DNA from 3 places in the Streptomyces sp. NPDC086554 genome. Region 1 is predicted to be linked to each of the others. Evidence: predicted binding sites of a transcription regulator. Region 1 holds the regulator's gene; each other region holds the start of a gene.

Region 1 (6,688 bases):
CTCCAGGGAGAAGCCGCCCGGCGTCATCGGGAAGACGCGGTGCTTGCCGAAGCGGTCCTCGAGGGTGACCGTCAGCCCCTCCGCCGTCTTCTCGCAGCGGATCACCGCCCCGCAGAAACCGGTGCTCAGCTCCTCCACCACGAGGCCCGCATCCGCGGCGACCTCCGGCACGGGCTTCGGCTTCTTCCATGGCGGGGTGAGATCGGGGGAGTACTGGCGCATTCGGACGACGATAGGAAGAAGCGGCGCCCCACCGCCTACGACACGCCGAAACGCGCCGCCAGTGTGGCCCGCTGCGCACGGACAAACTCCGCATTCACCACGGCTCCGTGCCCGGGGACGTACAACGCGTCGTCCCCGCCCAGGTCCAGGAGCCGGTCGAGCGCCGCCGGCCACCGCTTCGGGACCGCGTCGGAACCCGCCTGCGGTTCGCCGGACTCCTCGACCAGATCGCCGCAGAAGACGATCTCCGGGGAGCTTTCCGTGCCGGGGACGAGGACCGCCATGTCGTGGCCCGAGTGCCCGGGGCCCACGTTGGCGAGCAGTACCTGCACCCCGCCGCCCAGGTCGAGCGTCCACTCCCCGCACACCATGTGATGCGGGTGGACGAGCAGGTCCGCGGCCTCGGTGGCGGCGTCCCGGGGGACACCGTGCCGTACCGCCGACTCCCGCAGCTCGTCGCGGCCCCTGGCAAGGAGTGTGTCCAGGCCCACCGCGCCGTACAACTCAACCCCCGCGAACGCCGCAGCGCCGAGCACATGGTCGAAGTGCGGGTGGGTCAGGGCGAGATGGGTGACCCGGCGGCCGCCGCCCAGAATGTCGCGGGCCTGGGTCCGCAGCTCCGCGCCCTCGCGCAGGGTCGCGCCCGCCTCGATCATGAGGGCGGATTCGCCGCCGACGACAAGACCCGCCGTGCAGTCCCACACCGGAAGGCGTCGCCGCCCGACATGCGGCGCAAGCCGCTCCCATCCCGCCTCGTCCCATGCCAGCGCCACGTCCATATGCCGACGCTAGCCCCCGGCGGAAGGCTTGGCAGCCGCTGCCCGGTGCCGTGGTACCGAAGCAGGAGGTCCGGCCCTTGCCGGGGCCGTACCCGACGGCCGTACACTGGGCGCGGCGAGGACTGGCACTCGCCCGAGGGGAGTGCCAGGAAGGGGCTCGGGGCAGACAAGTGCCAGGGCGAAACGGTGGACGAAACGGTGGAGGTGTGCGCGGATGCTCAGTGAACGCAGGCTCGAGGTGCTGCGCGCCATCGTCCACGACTATGTGGGGACGGAGGAGCCCGTCGGCTCCAAAGCCCTCACCGAACGGCACAGCCTCGGCGTCTCCCCGGCGACCGTCCGCAACGACATGGCGGCGCTGGAGGAGGAAGGGTTCATCGCCCAGCCTCATACGAGTGCGGGGCGCATCCCCACAGACAAGGGGTACCGCCTCTTCGTCGACAAGCTGGCCGGCGTCAAGCCGATGGCGGCGCCCGAGCGCAGGGCCATCCAGAATTTCCTCGATGGTGCCGTCGACCTCGATGACGTGGTCGCTCGTACGGTGCGACTGCTCGCACAGCTGACCCGGCAGGTCGCCGTCGTGCAGTACCCCTCCCTGACCCGGTCGACGGTCCGGCACGTGGAGCTGCTCTCGCTGGCTCCCGCCCGCCTGATGCTCGTACTGATCACGGACACCGGACGGGTCGAGCAGCGGATGATCGACTGTCCCGCCCCGTTCGGCGAGACCTCGCTCGCCGACCTGCGGGCGCGGCTCAACAGCCGGGTCGCGGGCCGCCGCTTCGCGGACGTGCCGCAGCTGGTGCAGGACATGACGGACTCCTTCGACGCGGAGGACCGTGGCACGGTGGCCACGGTGCTCTCCACGCTTCTCGAAACGCTCGTCGAGGAGACCGAGGAGCGGCTGATGATCGGCGGAACGGCCAATCTCACCCGCTTCGGACATGACTTTCCCCTCACCATCCGGCCCGTACTCGAAGCCCTTGAGGAGCAGGTCGTGCTCCTCAAGTTGCTTGGGGAGGCTACGGATTCGGGCATGACCGTACGGATCGGTCATGAGAACGCCCATGAGGGACTCAGCTCCACGTCCGTGGTCTCGGTCGGCTACGGTTCGGGCAGCGAGGCAGTAGCCAAACTCGGCGTGGTCGGACCGACCCGCATGGACTATCCGGGAACGATGGGAGCAGTACGCGCAGTGGCACGTTACGTCGGACAGATCCTGGCGGAGTCGTAAGTGGCCACGGACTACTACGCCGTACTCGGCGTGCGCCGCGACGCTTCCCAGGACGAGATCAAGAAGGCCTTCCGGAGGCTGGCGCGTGAGCTTCACCCGGATGTGAATCCGGATCCGAAGACTCAGGAGCGCTTCAAGGAGATCAACGCCGCGTACGAGGTGTTGTCGGACCCGCAGAAGAAGCAGGTCTACGACCTCGGCGGCGACCCGCTGTCCCAGGCGGGCGGCGGCGGTGGCGCGGGCGGTTTCGGGGCCGGTGGCTTCGGCAACTTCTCGGACATCATGGACGCGTTCTTCGGTACGGCGTCGCAGCGCGGCCCGCGCTCGCGCACGCGCCGCGGCCAGGACGCCATGATCCGTCTGGAGATCGACCTCGACGAGGCCGCCTTCGGGACCACCAAGGACATTCAGGTCGACACGGCTGTCGTCTGTACGACCTGCAGTGGGGAAGGGGCGGCCCCCGGGACGTCCGCCCAGACGTGTGACATGTGCCGCGGTCGCGGTGAGGTGTCGCAGGTCACGCGGTCCTTCCTCGGCCAGGTCATGACGTCGCGGCCGTGCCCGCAGTGTCAGGGCTTCGGCACGGTCGTGCCCACTCCGTGCCCGGAGTGCGCCGGTGACGGCCGCATCCGGTCGCGGCGGACGCTGACCGTGAAGATCCCCGCCGGTGTCGACAACGGCACGCGGATCCAGCTCGCGGGCGAGGGCGAGGTCGGCCCCGGCGGCGGTCCCGCCGGTGACCTGTACGTCGAGATCCACGAGCTGCCGCACTCCGTCTTCCAGCGGCGCGGCGACGATCTGCACTGCACGGTGACGATCCCGATGACGGCCGCGGCGCTCGGCACGAAGGTGCCCCTGGAGACCCTTGACGGGCTCGAGGAGATCGACATCCGGCCCGGTACACAGTCGGGGCAGTCCGTGCCGCTGCACGGGCGCGGCGTCACGCATCTGCGGGGCGGCGGCCGTGGCGATCTGATCGTCCACGTCGAGGTCCTCACGCCGACGAAGCTGGATGCCGAGCAGGAGCGGGTGCTGAGGGAGCTTTCGCAGCTCCGGGGCGAGGAGCGGCCCACCGGCCAGTTCCAGCCGGGCCAGCAGGGGCTGTTCTCCCGCTTGAAGGACGCGTTCAACGGCCGCTGAGGCATTGGTGCTCCGGCGCCGGGGTTCTGCCCCGGTGCCGGGGTAACGGGCGGGTGGGTGGGAAAGGTCTGTTGCCCGCCGCAGGCGCAGGCGCCTGCGGGCCCAGCGGAAGGGGCGAGATTCGGCCGCCCGCCCAGGGCATGGCACGATGCGTTCATGTCCTCCGCGCTGACCGATCTCTGCCGCTATCCGATCGTGCAGGCCCCCATGGCGGGCGGTGCTTCCTGCCCGCAGCTTGCCGCTGCCGTGTCGGAAGCCGGGGGGCTCGGCTTCCTTGCCGCCGGGTACAAAACGGCCGACGGGATGTACCAGGAGATCAAACAGCTGCGCGGGCTCACCGCTCAGCCCTTCGGCGTGAATCTCTTCATGCCGCAGCCCGAGTACGCCGACACCGCGGCCGTCGAGGTGTACCGCAACCAGCTCGCGGGCGAGGCCAGCTGGTACGAGACGCAGCTCGGTGATCCGGACAGCGGGCGTGACGACGGCTACGACGCCAAGCTCGCCATTCTGATCGACGACCCCGTACCGGTCGTCTCGTTCACCTTCGGATGCCCCACCCGCGACGTCTTCGACGCCTTCGCCCGCGTCGGCACGATCACCGTCGCCACGGTCACCACCCCCGAAGAGGCCCAGACCGCGCAGTGGTCCGGCGCCGACGCCGTCTGCGTACAGGGCATCGAGGCGGGCGGCCACCAGGGCACGCACCGCGACAACCCCGAGACGGACGGCTCCGGGCTCGGCCTCCTCTCGCTCATCGCGCAGGTGCGCGAGACCGTGCAGATCCCCGTGGTCGCGGCCGGCGGCCTGATGCGCGGCGCGCAGATCGCCGCGGTGCTCGCGGCGGGCGCGGACGCGGCGCAGCTCGGCACGGCGTTCCTGGTCTGCCCCGAGTCGGGCGCGAACGTCCTGCACAAGCAGGCCATGACCAATCCGCTGTTCACCCGGACCGAACTGACCCGCGCCTTCTCAGGACGCCCCGCGCGCGGCCTGGTCAACCGCTTCATGCGCGAGCACGGCCCGTACGCCCCCGCCGCCTACCCCCAGGTCCACCACCTCACCAGCGGCCTGCGCAAGGCCGCGGCCAAGGCCGGTGACGCGCAGGGCATGGCGCTCTGGGCGGGACAGGGGCACCGGATGGCGCGGGAGCTGCCCGCCGGGCAGCTCGTGGAGGTCCTCGCGGCCGAACTGGCCGCGGCGAAGACCGCGTTGGCGGCCGGGGGCCAGCAGGGAACCCAGCCCGGGAGCCAGGCATGACCGCGCCCGTATTCGTCGTGGAGACCTTCGAGAGCACTGCCGCGGGCGGCGAAGGACGCTACGTACTCGATGGTCCCGAAGGTCGGCACGCCGTCTCCGTGAAGCGTCTCAACCCCGGCGAGGAGCTCGTCCTCACCGACGGCGCGGGGCGGTGGGCGGACTGCGTGGTCCTCGACACCGAGGGCAAGGACCGGCTGATCGTGCGGATGGACACCGTGCGCGAGGAGGCTCCCGAAGAGCCCCGGATCACTGTCGTGCAGGCGCTGCCCAAGGGCGATCGCGGTGAACTCGCCGTGGAGACCATGACGGAGACCGGCGTCGACGCGATCGTGCCCTGGGCGGCGTCCCGCTGCATCACGCAGTGGAAGGGCGAGCGCGGGCTCAAGGCGCTCGGCAAGTGGCGGGCCACCGCGCGCGAGGCGGGCAAGCAGTCGCGCCGGGTGCGCTTCCCGGAGGTCGCGGACGCGGCGACGACCAAGCAGGTCGCGGCGCTGCTCGCGGAGGCGGACCTGGCCGCCGTCCTGCACGAGGAGGGCAGCGAACCGCTGGCCACGGCGCAGCTTCCGGCGGCCGGGCACATCGTCCTCGTGGTCGGCCCCGAGGGCGGAGTGTCCCCGGACGAGCTCGCGGCCTTCGCCGCCGCGGGGGCGAAGCCGTACCGCCTGGGGCGTAGCGTGTTGCGTACATCGACCGCGGGGACGGCGGCGGCCGCACTGCTCCTGGGACGCACGGGCCGCTGGTCCTGACTCCCCGCACGCTGTCAGGGGGACGCCTTGGAACTCGCTCAAGTACGGCTGCTCGTATCGGACTTCAGCGCCTGCTACCGCTTCTACGCCGAAGTCCTCGGCCTCAAGCCGCAGTCGGGGGCGGTGGACGGGCCGTACGAGAAGTTCAGTCCGGCGATCGGCTCCGCGGGGATCGCTCTCCAGGACCGCGCGATGATGGCCCGACTCCTCGGCGAACTGGAGGAGTCGGCGACGGGGCACCGCTCACTGGTGGTGCTGCGGGTCGACGACCTCGACGCGTACTGCGGCCGCATCGTCGAGCGCGGCGGGGTCATCACCCAGGGCCCCGCGCCCATGACCGACCGCATGCGGGTCGCCCATCTCAAGGACCCGGAAGGGAACTTGGTGGAGCTGCAGGAGTGGCTGCTGCTGCGCGGCTGAGGGCACCCTCAAGGAGCGGACGGATCAGGGCTCGTAGAGGTTGAGCCACTTCCGGTCGTCGTTCTCGGTCATGTCCACCAGCGATCCGCCCGGAGTGGACGCAAAGGGGTCTACCGTCAGGCGGCTCGCAGTGGCACTCTGCCGCCTATGGGGGCATTGAGGCGATTACGTGATCGTGCGGTGGTCGTGCGCGGGCGGCGCCGACGGGTGCTGTACGCCGTCGGGCTCGCGGGGGCCGCGGTGATCGGGGGTGCCGCGTGCGATCCCGTCGACGGGGGCATGAACACCTCATCCATCGCGATCACCACCGACGAGATGGCGACGAAGGAACTGGAGCGGCAGCACCTCGACGTGCTGTGGATCAGCTGCACCGCCCGCTTCAAGGACAAGGTCACGCCGTCCAGCGGGGATCCGGACGACGACGCCGTCGCCCATGTCGACTGCCAGGGGCAGGCCAAGAACGGCAAGGGGTCCGACGACACCAGCGACATCACCGTCAAGGGGACGGTGTGGTCGGTCGTCGACGGGCACTGCGTACGCGGGAACCTGACCGCCAAGGTCGACGGCAAGGAGTGGTTCCGGGTGGACGTGCTCGGCGACTGCTCCGGGGGCGACGACGGGAACGGGAATGGCAACGGCGGCGGTGGTGACGACGGCGGTGACCATGGCGGAGACAAGCCGACCCAAGCCCCGACGTCCCATCAGCCGCCCGCCCCCACCGTCACCGTGACCGTCACGCCCGATCCGCCGCCGGCGACTCCCGACCCGACCTGCTCGTGCTTCAAGGGCAAGTGATCCAAAACAATCCAAAACACTGACCGGCTCCGCCGCACCTGCTTAGGCTGGCTGTGTGACACTGACTGGACACCCCGCGTACCTTCGGTTTCCGCATCTGC
Region 2 (6,688 bases), on a different contig from region 1:
AGCTACGGGTGGTGACCCTGCGCAAACCGCAGATCCGCACCTCGGGCCTGCCCGAGATCGACGGCGCGCCCGGCGGCACCCTGGAGGGCTTCGGCATCCTCGCCGACGAGCTGAACAAGATCCCCGCGATCATCGGTCTCGGCTCGGAGGCCGAGATCCGCGAGCACTGCTTCGTGCCCGCCGTCAGCGCGGTCGCCCTGCGCGACGTCGACACCCACCAGAAGCTGTACGAGCCGTTCCCGGAGACCTCCGGGGACAGCGAGCTCGACGAGTACCTCTGCGCCGCGCAGAACGAGGGCCACACGCTGGTCACCGAGGAGCTCTGCACCTGGATCATGGACCGGCTTCCGTAGGAACGCCGACGGGGCGGCACCCTCCGTGAGGAGAGTGCCGCCCCGTCGTACGAGCAGGCGCTCAGAACTTACGATCCACGAGGGATCAGAAGTCCATGTCACCGCCCGGCATGCCGCCGCCGGCCGGGGCAGCGCCCGCCTTCTCCGGCTTGTCGGCGATGACGGCCTCGGTGGTGAGGAACAGCGCGGCGATGGAGGCGGCGTTCTGCAGGGCAGAGCGCGTCACCTTCGCCGGGTCGAGGATGCCCTCGGCGATCATGTCGACGTACTCACCGGTCGCGGCGTTCAGGCCGTGGCCGACGGTCAGGTTGCGCACCTTCTCGACGACGACACCGCCCTCAAGGCCGGCGTTGACCGCGATCTGCTTCAGCGGGGCCTCCAGGGCCAGCTTCACAGCGGCGGCACCGGTGGCCTCGTCGCCCTCGAGCTCAAGCTTCTCGAAGACGGCGGTGGCCTGGATGAGGGCCACGCCACCACCGGCGACGATGCCCTCTTCGACGGCGGCCTTCGCGTTGCGAACGGCGTCCTCGATGCGGTGCTTGCGCTCCTTGAGCTCGACCTCGGTCGCGGCACCGGCCTTGATGACCGCAACACCGCCGGCGAGCTTCGCCAGGCGCTCCTGCAGCTTCTCGCGGTCGTAGTCGCTGTCCGAGTTCTCGATCTCGGCACGGATCTGGTTGACGCGACCCTGGACCTGGTCGCTCTCACCGGCACCGTCGACGATCGTCGTCTCGTCCTTGGTGATGACGACCTTGCGGGCGCGGCCGAGCAGGTCGAGACCGGCGTTCTCCAGCTTGAGGCCGACCTCCTCGGAGATGACGGTGCCACCGGTGAGGATGGCGATGTCGCCGAGCATGGCCTTGCGGCGGTCACCGAAGCCCGGGGCCTTGACGGCGACGGACTTGAAGGTGCCACGGATCTTGTTGACGACCAGGGTCGACAGGGCCTCGCCCTCGACGTCCTCGGCGATGATCAGCAGCGGCTTGCCGGACTGCATGACCTTCTCGAGGAGCGGAAGGAGGTCCTTCACGTTCGAGATCTTGGAGTTGACGATCAGGATGTACGGGTCATCCAGGGCCGCCTCCATGCGCTCCATGTCGGTCGCGAAGTACGCCGAGATGTAGCCCTTGTCGAAGCGCATGCCCTCGGTGAGCTCAAGCTCGAGCCCGAAGGTCTGCGACTCCTCGACGGTGATGACGCCTTCCTTGCCGACCTTGTCCATCGCCTCGGCGATGAGCTCGCCGATCTGGGTGTCGGCGGCGGAGATGGAGGCCGTCGAAGCGATCTGCTCCTTGGTCTCGACATCCTTCGCCTGCTCGAGCAGGGCGCCCGAGACGGCCTCGACGGCCTTCTCGATGCCGCGCTTGAGGGCCATCGGGTTGGCACCGGCGGCCACGTTGCGCAGACCCTCGCGCACCAGGGCCTGGGCCAGGACGGTCGCGGTCGTCGTGCCGTCACCGGCGACGTCGTCCGTCTTCTTCGCGACCTCCTTGACCAGCTCGGCGCCGATCTTCTCGTACGGGTCCTCGAGCTCGATCTCCTTGGCGATGGAAACACCATCGTTGGTGATCGTGGGGGCGCCCCACTTCTTCTCGAGGACGACGTTGCGACCCTTGGGGCCCAGGGTCACCTTGACGGCGTCGGCGAGCTGGTTCATGCCGCGCTCGAGGCCGCGCCGTGCCTCCTCGTCGAACGCGATGATCTTGGCCATGTGAAGTGGTCCTCCCGGACGGGGTGGAAATGCAAACGGATCGTGCCCGCGCCCGCGACGGACGGCCTGCGTGCCGTGTGGTTCCTTGCCCCACCCGGCCTGCGGACCTCGCTGACCCGATCCAAGTTCTGTCACTCTCACTGGGAGAGTGCTAAGCCAATGATTAGCACTCGCCCCCTGCGAGTGCAAGCGCCTCTGACGGATCCCAGACGTACGAGGGGCCCGTACCCCAGATGGGATACGGGCCCCTCGCCGTGAGTGCGTCGGTGGCCGATCGCGCCGAGATCAGACGGCGAGCTTGACCATGTCCGCCTGCGGACCCTTCTGGCCCTGCGAGATCTCGAACTCGACTCGCTGACCTTCTTCAAGGGTGCGGTAACCGTCCATCTGGATCGCGCTGTAGTGGACGAAAACATCCGCACCACCGTCGACCGCGATGAAGCCGTACCCCTTCTCCGCGTTGAACCACTTGACGGTGCCCTGAGCCATGCCTAACTCCCCTATTACTGGCCCTTGCACGGGCCCGCACTTCGCGGACCCGGGTCAGACCTCACCCCCCCAATGGGATGTGGAGGTGTGCGCCGGAACGCGTCGACCGCGGCTGAATGTATCTGTCCAACTGCCGTCTGCAACAGGTCAATCGGACGAGAATTCCGGGCACGCCCGATCGGAAATATGCGGAGAATTTGCCGGAGTTCAGGGCAAGTCGGGCCAGACAAATGCCGTGATCGGCTCAAATGGGCAGTGCACTTTGGCTACTTCTTGTCGGCCCCGGACCGACTTCGTATATGCGCTCGGCACAAACGGAGAAGCTCGTTTCCCAACTGTACCGCGCTCAACCACACGGAATTGCCCCCTCCACTTCTCTCGCGGAGGGGGCAATTGAGATAACACAGGGTGCTTGCGTAAAGGATCAGCCGCCGGCACTGTGCTCGATGGTCAGCCTCCGGCGACGGCCGGAATGATCGAGACGCCCGCGCCGTCCGGAGTGGCGGTCTCAAGGCCCCGCTCGAAACGGACGTCGTCGTCGTTCACGTACACATTCACGAAGCGGCGCAGCTTGCCCTGGTCGTCCAGGACACGGGCGGCGATGCCGGCGTGGTTCTTCTCCAGGTCGGCGATCACCTCGGAGAGATTCGTCCCCTCGGCGGCGACCTCGGCCTTACCGTCGGTGTACGTACGAAGGATGGTGGGGATGCGGACGTTGACGCTCATGGGGTTCACCTCTTGATACAGGGGGCGGAGGCGCCCCGTAAGGGGCGCGGGGAACTGCGCGACCAGCCACGACGGCCCCGCAGACAAGCGGACAAGCTCAGCCTGCAAGCCCCGCGTCGCGGAACGCATCAAGGCTGGGCCGAATGGTCGCGGTGGCCTGGGACGTCTCGGCAACGGCGTCCAGGGTCTTCAGGCCGTCCCCGGTGTTGAGCACAACGGTGGTGAGGGACGGGTCGATGAGACCGGCCTCGATCAGCTTCTTGGCAACGCCCACGGTCACACCACCGGCGGTCTCCGCGAAGATCCCTTCCGTGCGAGCGAGAAGCTTGATCGCGTCGACGACCTGCTCGTCGTTGACGTCCTCCACCGCACCACCCGTACGCCGCGCGATGTCCAGGACGTACGGCCCGTCGGCCGGGTTGCCGATGGCCAGCGACTTGGCGATGGTGTTCGGCTTCTGGGGACGTACGACGTCGTGCCCGGCCTTGAAGGCGGCAGAAACCGGCGAACACCCCTCCGCCTGCGCCCCGAAGATCTTGTAAGGCTTGTCCTCGACGAGGCCGAGCCGGATCAGCTCCTTCAGACCCTTGTCGATCTTCGTGAGCTGCGAGCCCGAAGCGATCGGGATGACCAGCTGGTCCGGAAGGACCCACCCCAGCTGCTCGCAGATCTCGTACGCGAGGGTCTTGGAGCCCTCGCCGTAGTACGGCCGCAGGTTGACGTTGACGAAGCCCCAGCCCTCGCCGAGCGGGTCGCCGATGAGCTCGGAGCAGAAGCGGTTCACGTCGTCGTAGTTGCCCTCGATGCCGACGAGCTCGCCGCCGTACACCGCGGCCATGACGACCTTGCCCTGCTCCAGGTCGTGCGGGATGAACACGCAGGAGCGGAAGCCGGCGCGGGCGGCGGCGGCGCCGACAGCACCGGCGAGGTTGCCCGTCGAAGAGCACGAAAGAGTCGTGAACCCGAAGGCGCGCGCCGCCTCGAGCGCCTGCGCGACGACGCGGTCCTTGAAGGAGTGCGTGGGGTTGCCGGAGTCGTCCTTGACGAACAACTTGCCCTGCTCGACGCCGAGTTCACGGGCGAGGTTGTCGGCCTTGACGAGCTGGGTCCAGCCGGGGTTCAGGTTCGGCTTGTCGGCCACGTCGGCGGGGACGGGGAGCAGCGGCGCGTAGCGCCAGATGTTGGCGGGGCCGGACTCGATCTGCTTGCGGAGCGCCTCGGGGTCACCGGTCGGCAGGTCGTAGGCCACCTCGAGCGGGCCGAAACAGGCCTGACAGGCGAAGATAGGGCCGAGGGCGTAGAGCTCGCCGCATTCGCGGCAGGAGAGGCCCGAAGCGGGACCGAGGTCTACGGAGTTCGTGGCGGTGGTGGTGTCGTTCGTTGCGACAGTCTGCGCAGCCATGGAGGCGAGGCCCTTTCTCCTCATCTTCCCCGCGGCGCATCTCGCCGCGAGACGGAATTGGCACCTTCCCCACCGTGACCTCGTCGGTCGGCGGGAGGGTTGCCGGGGCTTCAACGGGCCGTATCCCTCTGCCCCTCTGGATGAGCGGTATGGCGCCGGGCTCGCGGTCCCGGTGCATTTGTTACGCGATGACCCCCGACATGCGATGGTCATCCGCGTTGTTCAAGACTGTAACCGAAGGCCTGGACGCTTGAGATAGTCGTCCGAACCGCGAGATGGATCACATAGAGAGGACCCTGACCGTGCTGGAAGAAGCCGAGCGCTGGCTGAGCAGGCGTTCCTGGTCCGTCGCCGACCGCCCGCTGGACCGGCTGACCGCGGCGAAGAAGGCGTCCGGCGCCTCGGTCAGTGTCGTGCTGCCCGCGCTCGACGAGGAGGAGACGGTCGGCGAGATCGTCGCGGAGATCCGCCGTGAGCTGGTCGAGAAGGCGCCTCTCGTCGACGAGCTCCTGGTGATCGACTCGGGCTCGGCGGACCGCACGGCCGAGGTCGCGCGTGCCGCGGGCGCGCGGGTCGTGCACCGGGACGAGATCCTCCCCCGCATCCCGGCCGTGCCCGGCAAGGGCGAGGTGCTTTGGCGTTCGCTCCTGGTGACCGGCGGTGACATCGTCGCTTTCATCGACGCGGACCTGAAGGAGTTCTCTGCGGACTTCGTCTCGGGCATCGTGGGCCCGCTCCTGACCGAGCCCGACGTGGACTTCGTGAAGGCGATGTACGACCGCCCGCTGGGCGAGGCAGCAGGGCAGGGCGGCCGGGTCACCGAGCTGATGGCGCGCCCGCTGCTGAACATGCACTGGCCGCAGCTGGCCGGATTCGTCCAGCCGCTCGGCGGCGAGTACGCGGCGCGCAGGTCGCTGCTTGAGCGGCTGCCGTTCCCCGTCGGTTACGGAGTGGAGCTCGGCCTCCTTGTCGACGCGCTGCACACGGTGGGCCTCGATGCGCTCGCGCAGGTCGACGTCGGTGTGCGCAAGCACCGTCACCAGGACGGGCAGGCGCTCGGCCGGATGGCGGCGGCGATCTACCGGACGGCACAGGTGCGGCTCGCCCGCGGGCACCTCGTACGCCCCGAGCTCACGCAGTTCGAGCGGGGCGAGCACGGATTCGCGCCGCGCACCCACTCCGTGGACACGGAGGAGCGGCCGCCGATGGCCGACATCGCGGAGTACGCGGAACGCCGCGTGGCGTAGCCGAATGGAACGTATACCGCCGGATCCCGCGGGGGTCCGGCCGTACGTTTGAGGGATTCCCGGAGGGGCTAGGTTTCCGCACATGGTCTCCGAGCAGGCAGCGGCTCCCGCCGCCCAGGTCCTTGTCGCGTCCAACCGCGGCCCTGTCACGTACGCCCTGGAGGAGAACGGGGAGCTGACGGCCAAGAGGGGCGGCGGCGGACTCGTCTCCGGGCTCAGTGCGATCGGGGACGAGGCGGATGCCCTGTGGGTCTGCGCGGCGCTGGGGGAAGGCGACCGGGAGGCCGTGCGGCGCGGGGTCGGTGAGCCGGGCGTGCGGATGCTCGACATTGATCCGCGGGTACATGCCGACGCTTACAACGGGATCGCGAACTCGGTCCTCTGGTTCGTCCACCACATGCTGTACCAGACGCCGCTGGAACCGGCGTTCGGCTCGGAGTTCCGGGCGCAGTGGGCCTCGTACGAGACATACAACCGGGCCTTCGCGGAGGCGCTCGCGCAGAGCGCCGGTGACGGGGCGGCGGTCCTCGTCCAGGACTACCACCTCTCCCTGGTCCCTGGGATGCTCCGTGAACTCCGCCCCGACCTGCGGATCGGCCACTTCTCGCACACGCCGTGGGCGCCGGTCGACTACTTCCGGATGCTGCCGGACGACATCGCCGAGCAGCTCCTGCGGGGCATCCTGGGCGCCGACCGGGCGGCGTTCCTGACGGGGCGGTGGGCGGACGCGTTCACGGCGTGCTGCGTGGACGCGCTGGGC
Region 3 (6,688 bases), on a different contig from region 1:
TCGATGGCGAGCTCGGGCAGCACCGCGACTCCCAGGCCCGCGCCGACCAGGCCGATCACCGCCGGATAGTCGTCCGTCGCGAAATCGATCCGGGGCACGAAACCCGCCCCCTCGCAGACCTCGACCAGCTGCCTGCGACAGCGCGGACAGCCCGCGATCCACGGCTCGTCGGCGAGCTCCCCCATGGCGACCGACTCCGCCTTCGCGAGCCGGTGCCCTTCAGGCACGAGACCGACGAGCCGGTCGGCGAGCAGGGGGTGCACCACCAGGTCGTCCCACTCCTCGGCGGCCGATGCCCCTTCGTACCGAAAGGCGAGCGCCACATCGCAGTCGCCCTCGCGCAGCATCTCGACCGAGCGCGGTGGCTCGGCGTCGACCAGGGAGACCCGGGTGCCCGGGTGCGCGGCGCGCAGAGCCGCGAGCGCGCTCGGCACCAGGGTCGAGCTGCCGCTGGGGAAGGAGACGAGGCGGACACGGCCGGCCCGCAGGCCCGCGATGGCGGCGACCTCTTCCTCGGCGGCGGTGAGCCCCGCCAGGATCCCGGCGGCGTGCCGGACCAGGGCCTCGCCCGCCTGGGTCAGACGCATCTCGCGGCCCGTGCGGATGAGCAGCGGTGTGCCGGCCGAGCCTTCGAGCGCCTTCATCTGCTGGCTGACGGCGGGCTGGGTGCAGCCGAGCTCGCGCGCCGCGGCGGAGAAGGAGCCGGTGGCGGCGACCGCACGCAGGACACGGAGATGACGGGCCTCGATCATGATTCGAGCATAAGCGACACTTGGGCGAAGTGCCCAATATTGCGTCGACGCTTTGAGCGGGCTCGCCTAGCCTGCTCTCATGAAGCTTCTCTCTGTGAATCTGGGCCGACTCAGGGCCGTCGAGTACACCGACGCGCCCTCGGGCGGCACCGGCATCGACAAGCAGCCGGCCGATGGGGCCGTCCGGGTGACCCCGCCCGGCGAGAAGGGGGTCGGCGGGAGCGGCCTTGCCGGGGACGAGGTCTGCGATCTGCGGCACCACGGCGGGAACGACCAAGCGGTGTACGCCTTCGCGCGCGAGGACCTCGACCAGTGGGAGCACACGCTCGGGCGCCCGCTGGCCAACGGCGGATTCGGCGAGAACCTCACGACGTCAGGGCTCGACGTGAGCGGCGCGAAGATCGGCGAGCGCTGGCGCGTCGGCTCCCACCTGCTCCTCGAGGTGACCTCCAGCCGCATCCCTTGCCGCACGTTCCAGGGCCACGTCGGCGAGAAGGCATGGGTGAAGCGCTTCACCCAGCAGGGCGCTCCCGGCGCGTATCTGCGGGTGATCGAGCCGGGTGAGATCCGGGGCGGGGACGCGATCGAGATCGTGCACCGTCCCGACCACGAGGTCACCGTCGCCTTCCAGTTCAGGGCCGTGACGACGGAGAAGAACCTGCTGCCGAGGCTGCTTGCGGCGGGCGACGCGCTGCATCCCGAGTCGATCGAGTCGGCGCGCAAGTACGTGGAGAAGTACGGGGAGTAGTGCGGGGATTGGTACGGCGCGGGCCTGCGGCGCAGCGGTCGTCCGGATCTCACTAGCCTTGGTCCATGACTACGGCTCTGATTACGGGATCGACCGCCGGTATCGGCGCGGCCTTCGCCCGGCGGCTCGCCGGTGACGGCCACAACCTGGTCCTCGTGGCACGGAACACCGAGCGGCTGCGGGAACAGGCGACCGAACTGCACGACCGGCACGGCATCGAGGCGGAGGTGCTGACCGCCGACCTCGCCACGGACGACGGGATCGCCGCCGTCGAGAAGCGACTCGGAGACCGCAGGAATCCGGTCGACCTCCTGGTCAACAACGCCGGGTTCGGCAACAAGGGCAGTTACCTCGAGGTGCCCATGGCCGACGAGCTGACCATGCTCAAGGTGCACTGCGAGGCGGTGCTCCGGCTGACGTCGGCGGCCGCGGAGGCGATGCGGGAGCGGGGCCGTGGCGGTGTCGTCAACGTCGCGTCGGTGGCGGCGTTCGTGCCGCGCGGGACGTACGGCGCTTCGAAGGCGTGGGTCGTGCAGTTCACCCAGGGGGCGGCGAAGGACCTGGCCGGCTCCGGGGTGCGGCTGATGGTGCTGTGCCCCGGATTCGTACGGACCGAGTTCCACGAGCGCGCAGGGATGGGCACGTCCAACATCCCCAAGTGGATGTGGCTCGACGCCGACAAGCTGGTCGCGGCGGCCCTGTCCGACTTGGCGCGGGGCAAGACCCTGTCCATCCCGGACCCCAGGTACAAGACCCTGATGGGGGTGGTGAAGGTGACGCCGAGGGCACTGCTGGGCGGAGTCACATCCCGTACGGGAAGAAAGTACGGCCCGCAGTAGGAGACGCGCCCCTTAAGGGGCGCGGGGAACTGCGCGAGGACGGACCACGACCCGCAGTCGGAAACGGCGCGGATCCCGGCAGACGAGCATCCGAAAACACTGAGGCCCGGCGCCCCAACCAGGGGGCACCGGGCCTCAGTTCAGCTCAGCGCAGCGGGTCAGTGCGAGTGACCGTGCCCGTGCCCGTGCCCGGCCTCAGCCTCTTCCTCAGCAGGCTTCTCGACGACCAGCGTCTCAGTCGTCAGCAGCAGCGAAGCGATAGAGGCGGCGTTCTCCAGCGCGGAGCGCGTCACCTTGACCGGGTCGATGACACCGGCCTTGACCAGGTCACCGTACTCGCCGGTCGCAGCGTTGAAGCCGAAGTTCTTGTCGAGCTCGGCAACCTTCGAGGTGATGACGTAGCCCTCGAGGCCGGCGTTCTCGGCGATCCAGCGCAGCGGCTCGACGGCGGCGCGGCGGACGACCGCGACACCGGTGGCCTCGTCGCCCTCCTTGCCGAGGTTGCCTTCGAGGACCTTGACGGCGTGCACCAGAGCGGAGCCACCACCGGAGACGATGCCCTCCTCGACCGCGGCGCGGGTCGCGGAGATGGCGTCCTCCAGACGGTGCTTCTTCTCCTTGAGCTCCACCTCGGTGGCGGCGCCGACCTTGATGACGCACACGCCGCCGGCCAGCTTCGCGAGGCGCTCCTGGAGCTTCTCGCGGTCCCAGTCGGAGTCCGTGGCCTCGATCTCGGCCTTGATCTGGTTGACGCGGCCCGCGACCTCGGAGGCGTCGCCGCCACCGTCGACGACGGTGGTGTCGTCCTTGGTGATGGTCACGCGGCGGGCGGTGCCGAGCACGTCCAGGCCGACCTGGTCGAGCTTGAGGCCGACCTCTTCGGCGATGACGGTGCCGCCGGTGAGGGTGGCGAGGTCACCGAGCATGGCCTTGCGGCGGTCACCGAAGCCGGGGGCCTTCACCGCGACGGCGTTGAAGGTGCCGCGGATCTTGTTCACGACCAGGGTCGAAAGGGCCTCGCCCTCGACGTCCTCGGCGATGATCAGGAGCGGCTTCGAGGCGTTGGTCTGGATGACCTTCTCGAGCAGCGGCAGGAGGTCCTGGATGGAGGAGATCTTGCCCTGGTGGATGAGGATGTACGGGTCGTCGAGGACGGCCTCCATACGCTCCTGGTCGGACACCATGTACGGGGACAGGTAGCCCTTGTCGAAGGCCATGCCCTCGGTGAAGTCCAGCTCGAGACCGAAGGTGTTGGACTCCTCGACGGTGATGACACCATCCTTGCCGACCTTGTCCATCGCCTCGGCGATGAGCTCGCCGACCTGCGGGTCCTGGGCGGACAGACCGGCGACGGCCGCGATGTCGGCCTTGTCGTCGATCGGGCGCGCGGTGGCGAGGAGCTCCTCGGACACGGCGGCGACGGCGGCGTCGATGCCCTTCTTCAGGGCGGCCGGGGACGCACCGGCGGCGACGTTGCGCAGGCCTTCCTTGACGAGGGCCTGGGCGAGCACGGTCGCGGTGGTGGTGCCGTCACCCGCGATGTCGTTGGTCTTGGTCGCCACCTCCTTGACGAGCTGGGCGCCGAGGTTCTCGTACGGGTCCTCGACCTCGACCTCACGGGCGATGGTGACACCGTCGTTGGTGATGGTCGGGGCGCCGAACTTCTTGTCGATGACGACGTTGCGGCCGCGGGGGCCGATCGTCACCTTGACCGTGTCGGCAAGCTTGTTGACGCCGCGCTCGAGGGCGCGACGGGCGTCCTCGTCGAACTTCAGGATCTTCGCCATGGGAGCGGTTCAGCCCTCTCGAAAACTCGGGTTTAACGAGCTGAGCCCCTCGCCGCCCGGCAATCAGCGGGGTGACCAGGGGCGCAGCTCAAAGCAATGTTTCTGCTTCGGGGTGAATTACTTCTCGACGATCGCGAGCACGTCGCGAGCCGAGAGGACGAGGTACTCGTCGCCGTTGTACTTCACCTCGGTGCCGCCGTACTTGCTGTACAGCACGACGTCGCCGACCTTGACGTCGAGCGGCAGGCGCTCGCCGTTCTCGAAGCGGCCCGGGCCCACGGCGAGGACAGCACCCTCCTGGGGCTTCTCCTTCGCGGTGTCCGGAATGACCAGGCCCGAGGCCGTGGTCTGCTCGGCGTCGAGCGGCTGGACCACAATGCGGTCCTCGAGCGGCTTGATGGCAACCTTGGAGCTGGCGGTCGTCACGATCCGGTCTCCCCCTTCGGAGATCTACGGGGTTAACAGTCTGAAGTGGCGACCAGGTGGATCCGTCGTCGCGGGTGCCGGACCTGCCCGTCGCTATTGGCACTCTCCATTGGGGAGTGCCAGAGCTGAGACTAGGACGGGGATTAGCACTCGGTCAAGCGGAGTGCCAATTGCTGACGCGGGTCTTAACCGGGGGGTGCGCCCCCGGGGCGTGCCGACGGCGTCCCGCGCCCCTCGGGGCAACGCCTCTCCGGGGCTGGGGGTTCCGTCTGCGTTGCCTCGTGCCGTTCCGTTTTTTGTGGCCCGGCGGGTGGGGCTGTGCCCACCCGTTCCGCCTTGCGGAACGCCTGCCCACAGCCAGGAGGCGGCTTCTTCTGCGGCATCTTCTCTGCCGCCTTTCTGCCCAACCTCTCGATCGGGTCCACCGACTGAGCGCAGCCCGTGAGCAGTGCGGGCGCGAGGACGCCTGCCGTGAGGGCTCCGGCAAGGAATCGCCGCGCCCGCCCGGTCACAGGTAGTCCTCCAGCCTGGCCACCGCGTACCCCTTGCCCGTGACCGTCTTCATGACCTTGCGGATCATGTCGGGCATGGTGCCTTTCCAATGCTCGCGCCCCCTGAAGTGCGTGAGGATGATGTCGCCGGGGTGCAGGTCCTTGTCCCACTCGCGCCACTCCATGCGGTCGGCGAAGGCCTCGGACGCCCACAGCGGAACCGCCTTGATGCCGCAGGACTTGGCGGCGCGCAGCGTGTCCTTGTTGTAGTTGCCGTACGGCGGGCGGAAGAGCTCGGGGCGTTTGCCGTACCGCTTCTGGATGGTGTCCTGCATGCCGCAGATCTCGCGGCGCTGGCCCGCGTACGAAAGTCCCGGCATATAGCGGTGGTTGAGGGTGTGGTTGTTCAGGGCGACGCCGCGGGACTGCATCTTCTTGAAGTAGCCGTAGTCCTCCTTGACCAGGTAGTCGCTGAGGAACGCGGTGTACGGGATCTTCAGCTCGCTCATCATCTTCAGCAGCGCCGGGTCCTTCTCGGCGCCGTCGTCGATGGTCAGGAAGACGATCTTCTTCTTGGTCGGGATGGTCGTGAAGACGGGCGGCAGGCCCGCCTGACCCTTGACCTCGAAGCCCTTGCGGGTGGTGATCCGCGGCTTCTTGGCGGGTGCCGCGGGAGCGGCCAGCGGGGTCTTCGTCAGGCCCCAGCGTTTCGCGGTGGCGGCGCGGGCGACCTGGGCGACGCGGAGCTTCTGGGCGTAGGAGTCGAGGGCGCGGGCCGGCGGGGCGTCGAGGCGCTGCCGGCCGGGGGCGGGCTGCACGCCGTCCTCGCCTCCGAAGGCACAGCCGGAGGCGATCGCGGCGGCGGTGAGGGCAGCCACGGTGAGCCGTGCCTGGTTCTTCCGTCGCTTCCACCTTCTGCCGTATTGATCATTTTGTCGTACTAGTTGCATGGCGCCGGATCTTTGCAGCTCACGGCCCTGATGAAGGGCCGACACCGCCGTCGCGCGCGCACCATCCACCGACTGGCCCACAATGGGCCGGGTGAACGACCTCGACCACGCCCTGGCCTCCTTCTCCGCGCTGCTCACCCCCGAGGGCCGGTCTCTGCTCGATCTCGACGAGGTGCGGGAGGCCGATCCGGCGCGGGAGCTGGCCGTCGCAACCCGCCTTCGCCGCGAGCACCCGGCGGAGTTGGTCACGGCGGTGCTCGCGCAGGCGCGGCTGCGGCGGCGTGCGGTGGCGAAGTTCGGCGCCGAGGACGCGGGGCGGATGTTCTTCACGCCGAACGGCGTCGAGCAGGCGACGCGGACGAGCGTGGCCGTGCACCGCGCGGAGAGCTTCAAGGCACTGGGCGTACGCAGTCTCGCCGACCTCTGCTGTGGCATCGGCGGCGACGCGATCGCGCTCGCGCGGGCCGGGATCGCCGTCCTCGCCGTCGACCGTGACCCGCTGACCTGCGCGGTGGCGCGCGCGAACGCGGAGGCCCTTGGGCTCGCCGAGTTGATCGAGGTCCGCGAGGGCGATGTCACCGAGGTGGACGCATCCGCGTACGACGCGGTCTTCGTGGACCCGGCCCGGCGGGGCGGGCGGGGCCGCATCTTCGACCCCGAGGCCTACTCGCCGCCCCTCTCCTGGGCCATCGAGG

What was found. Region 1 encodes HrcA, which represses chaperone genes, less so after heat shock. Its sites were predicted from a motif close to TTNGCACTCNGNNNNNCNGAGTGCNAA; they were not measured.
Region 2: groL (chaperonin GroEL) is a predicted target of HrcA. The motif match lies at 2,193-2,219, and genes of this name have one in related genera.
Region 3: groES (co-chaperone GroES) is a predicted target of HrcA. The motif match lies at 4,696-4,722, and genes of this name have one in related genera.

Annotation. Positions count from the first base shown of each region.
Region 1 covers NZ_JBFBJK010000002.1:394,995-401,682, reverse strand. The annotation lists gene AB0O76_RS04490 (DUF3097 domain-containing protein) at 1-222, opposite strand, end outside; gene AB0O76_RS04485 (MBL fold metallo-hydrolase) at 258-1,001, opposite strand; gene hrcA (heat-inducible transcriptional repressor HrcA) at 1,216-2,232, shown strand; gene dnaJ (molecular chaperone DnaJ) at 2,233-3,372, shown strand; gene AB0O76_RS04470 (nitronate monooxygenase) at 3,529-4,626, shown strand; gene AB0O76_RS04465 (16S rRNA (uracil(1498)-N(3))-methyltransferase) at 4,623-5,372, shown strand; gene AB0O76_RS04460 (VOC family protein) at 5,400-5,792, shown strand; gene AB0O76_RS04455 (hypothetical protein) at 5,940-6,587, shown strand; gene AB0O76_RS04450 (S41 family peptidase) at 6,649-6,688, shown strand, end outside.
Region 2 covers NZ_JBFBJK010000022.1:83,517-90,204, reverse strand. The annotation lists gene AB0O76_RS31730 (hypothetical protein) at 1-353, shown strand, start outside; gene groL (chaperonin GroEL) at 439-2,064, opposite strand; gene AB0O76_RS31720 (cold-shock protein) at 2,350-2,553, opposite strand; gene AB0O76_RS31715 (MoaD/ThiS family protein) at 3,004-3,279, opposite strand; gene thrC (threonine synthase) at 3,377-4,681, opposite strand; SAM riboswitch class I at 4,699-4,828, opposite strand; gene AB0O76_RS31705 (glucosyl-3-phosphoglycerate synthase) at 4,984-5,928, shown strand; gene AB0O76_RS31700 (trehalose-6-phosphate synthase) at 6,011-6,688, shown strand, end outside.
Region 3 covers NZ_JBFBJK010000005.1:93,708-100,395, forward strand. The annotation lists gene AB0O76_RS09785 (LysR family transcriptional regulator) at 1-752, opposite strand, end outside; gene AB0O76_RS09790 (MOSC domain-containing protein) at 832-1,500, shown strand; gene AB0O76_RS09795 (SDR family oxidoreductase) at 1,566-2,339, shown strand; gene groL (chaperonin GroEL) at 2,498-4,126, opposite strand; gene groES (co-chaperone GroES) at 4,244-4,552, opposite strand; gene AB0O76_RS09810 (polysaccharide deacetylase family protein) at 5,061-5,993, opposite strand; gene AB0O76_RS09815 (methyltransferase domain-containing protein) at 6,076-6,688, shown strand, end outside.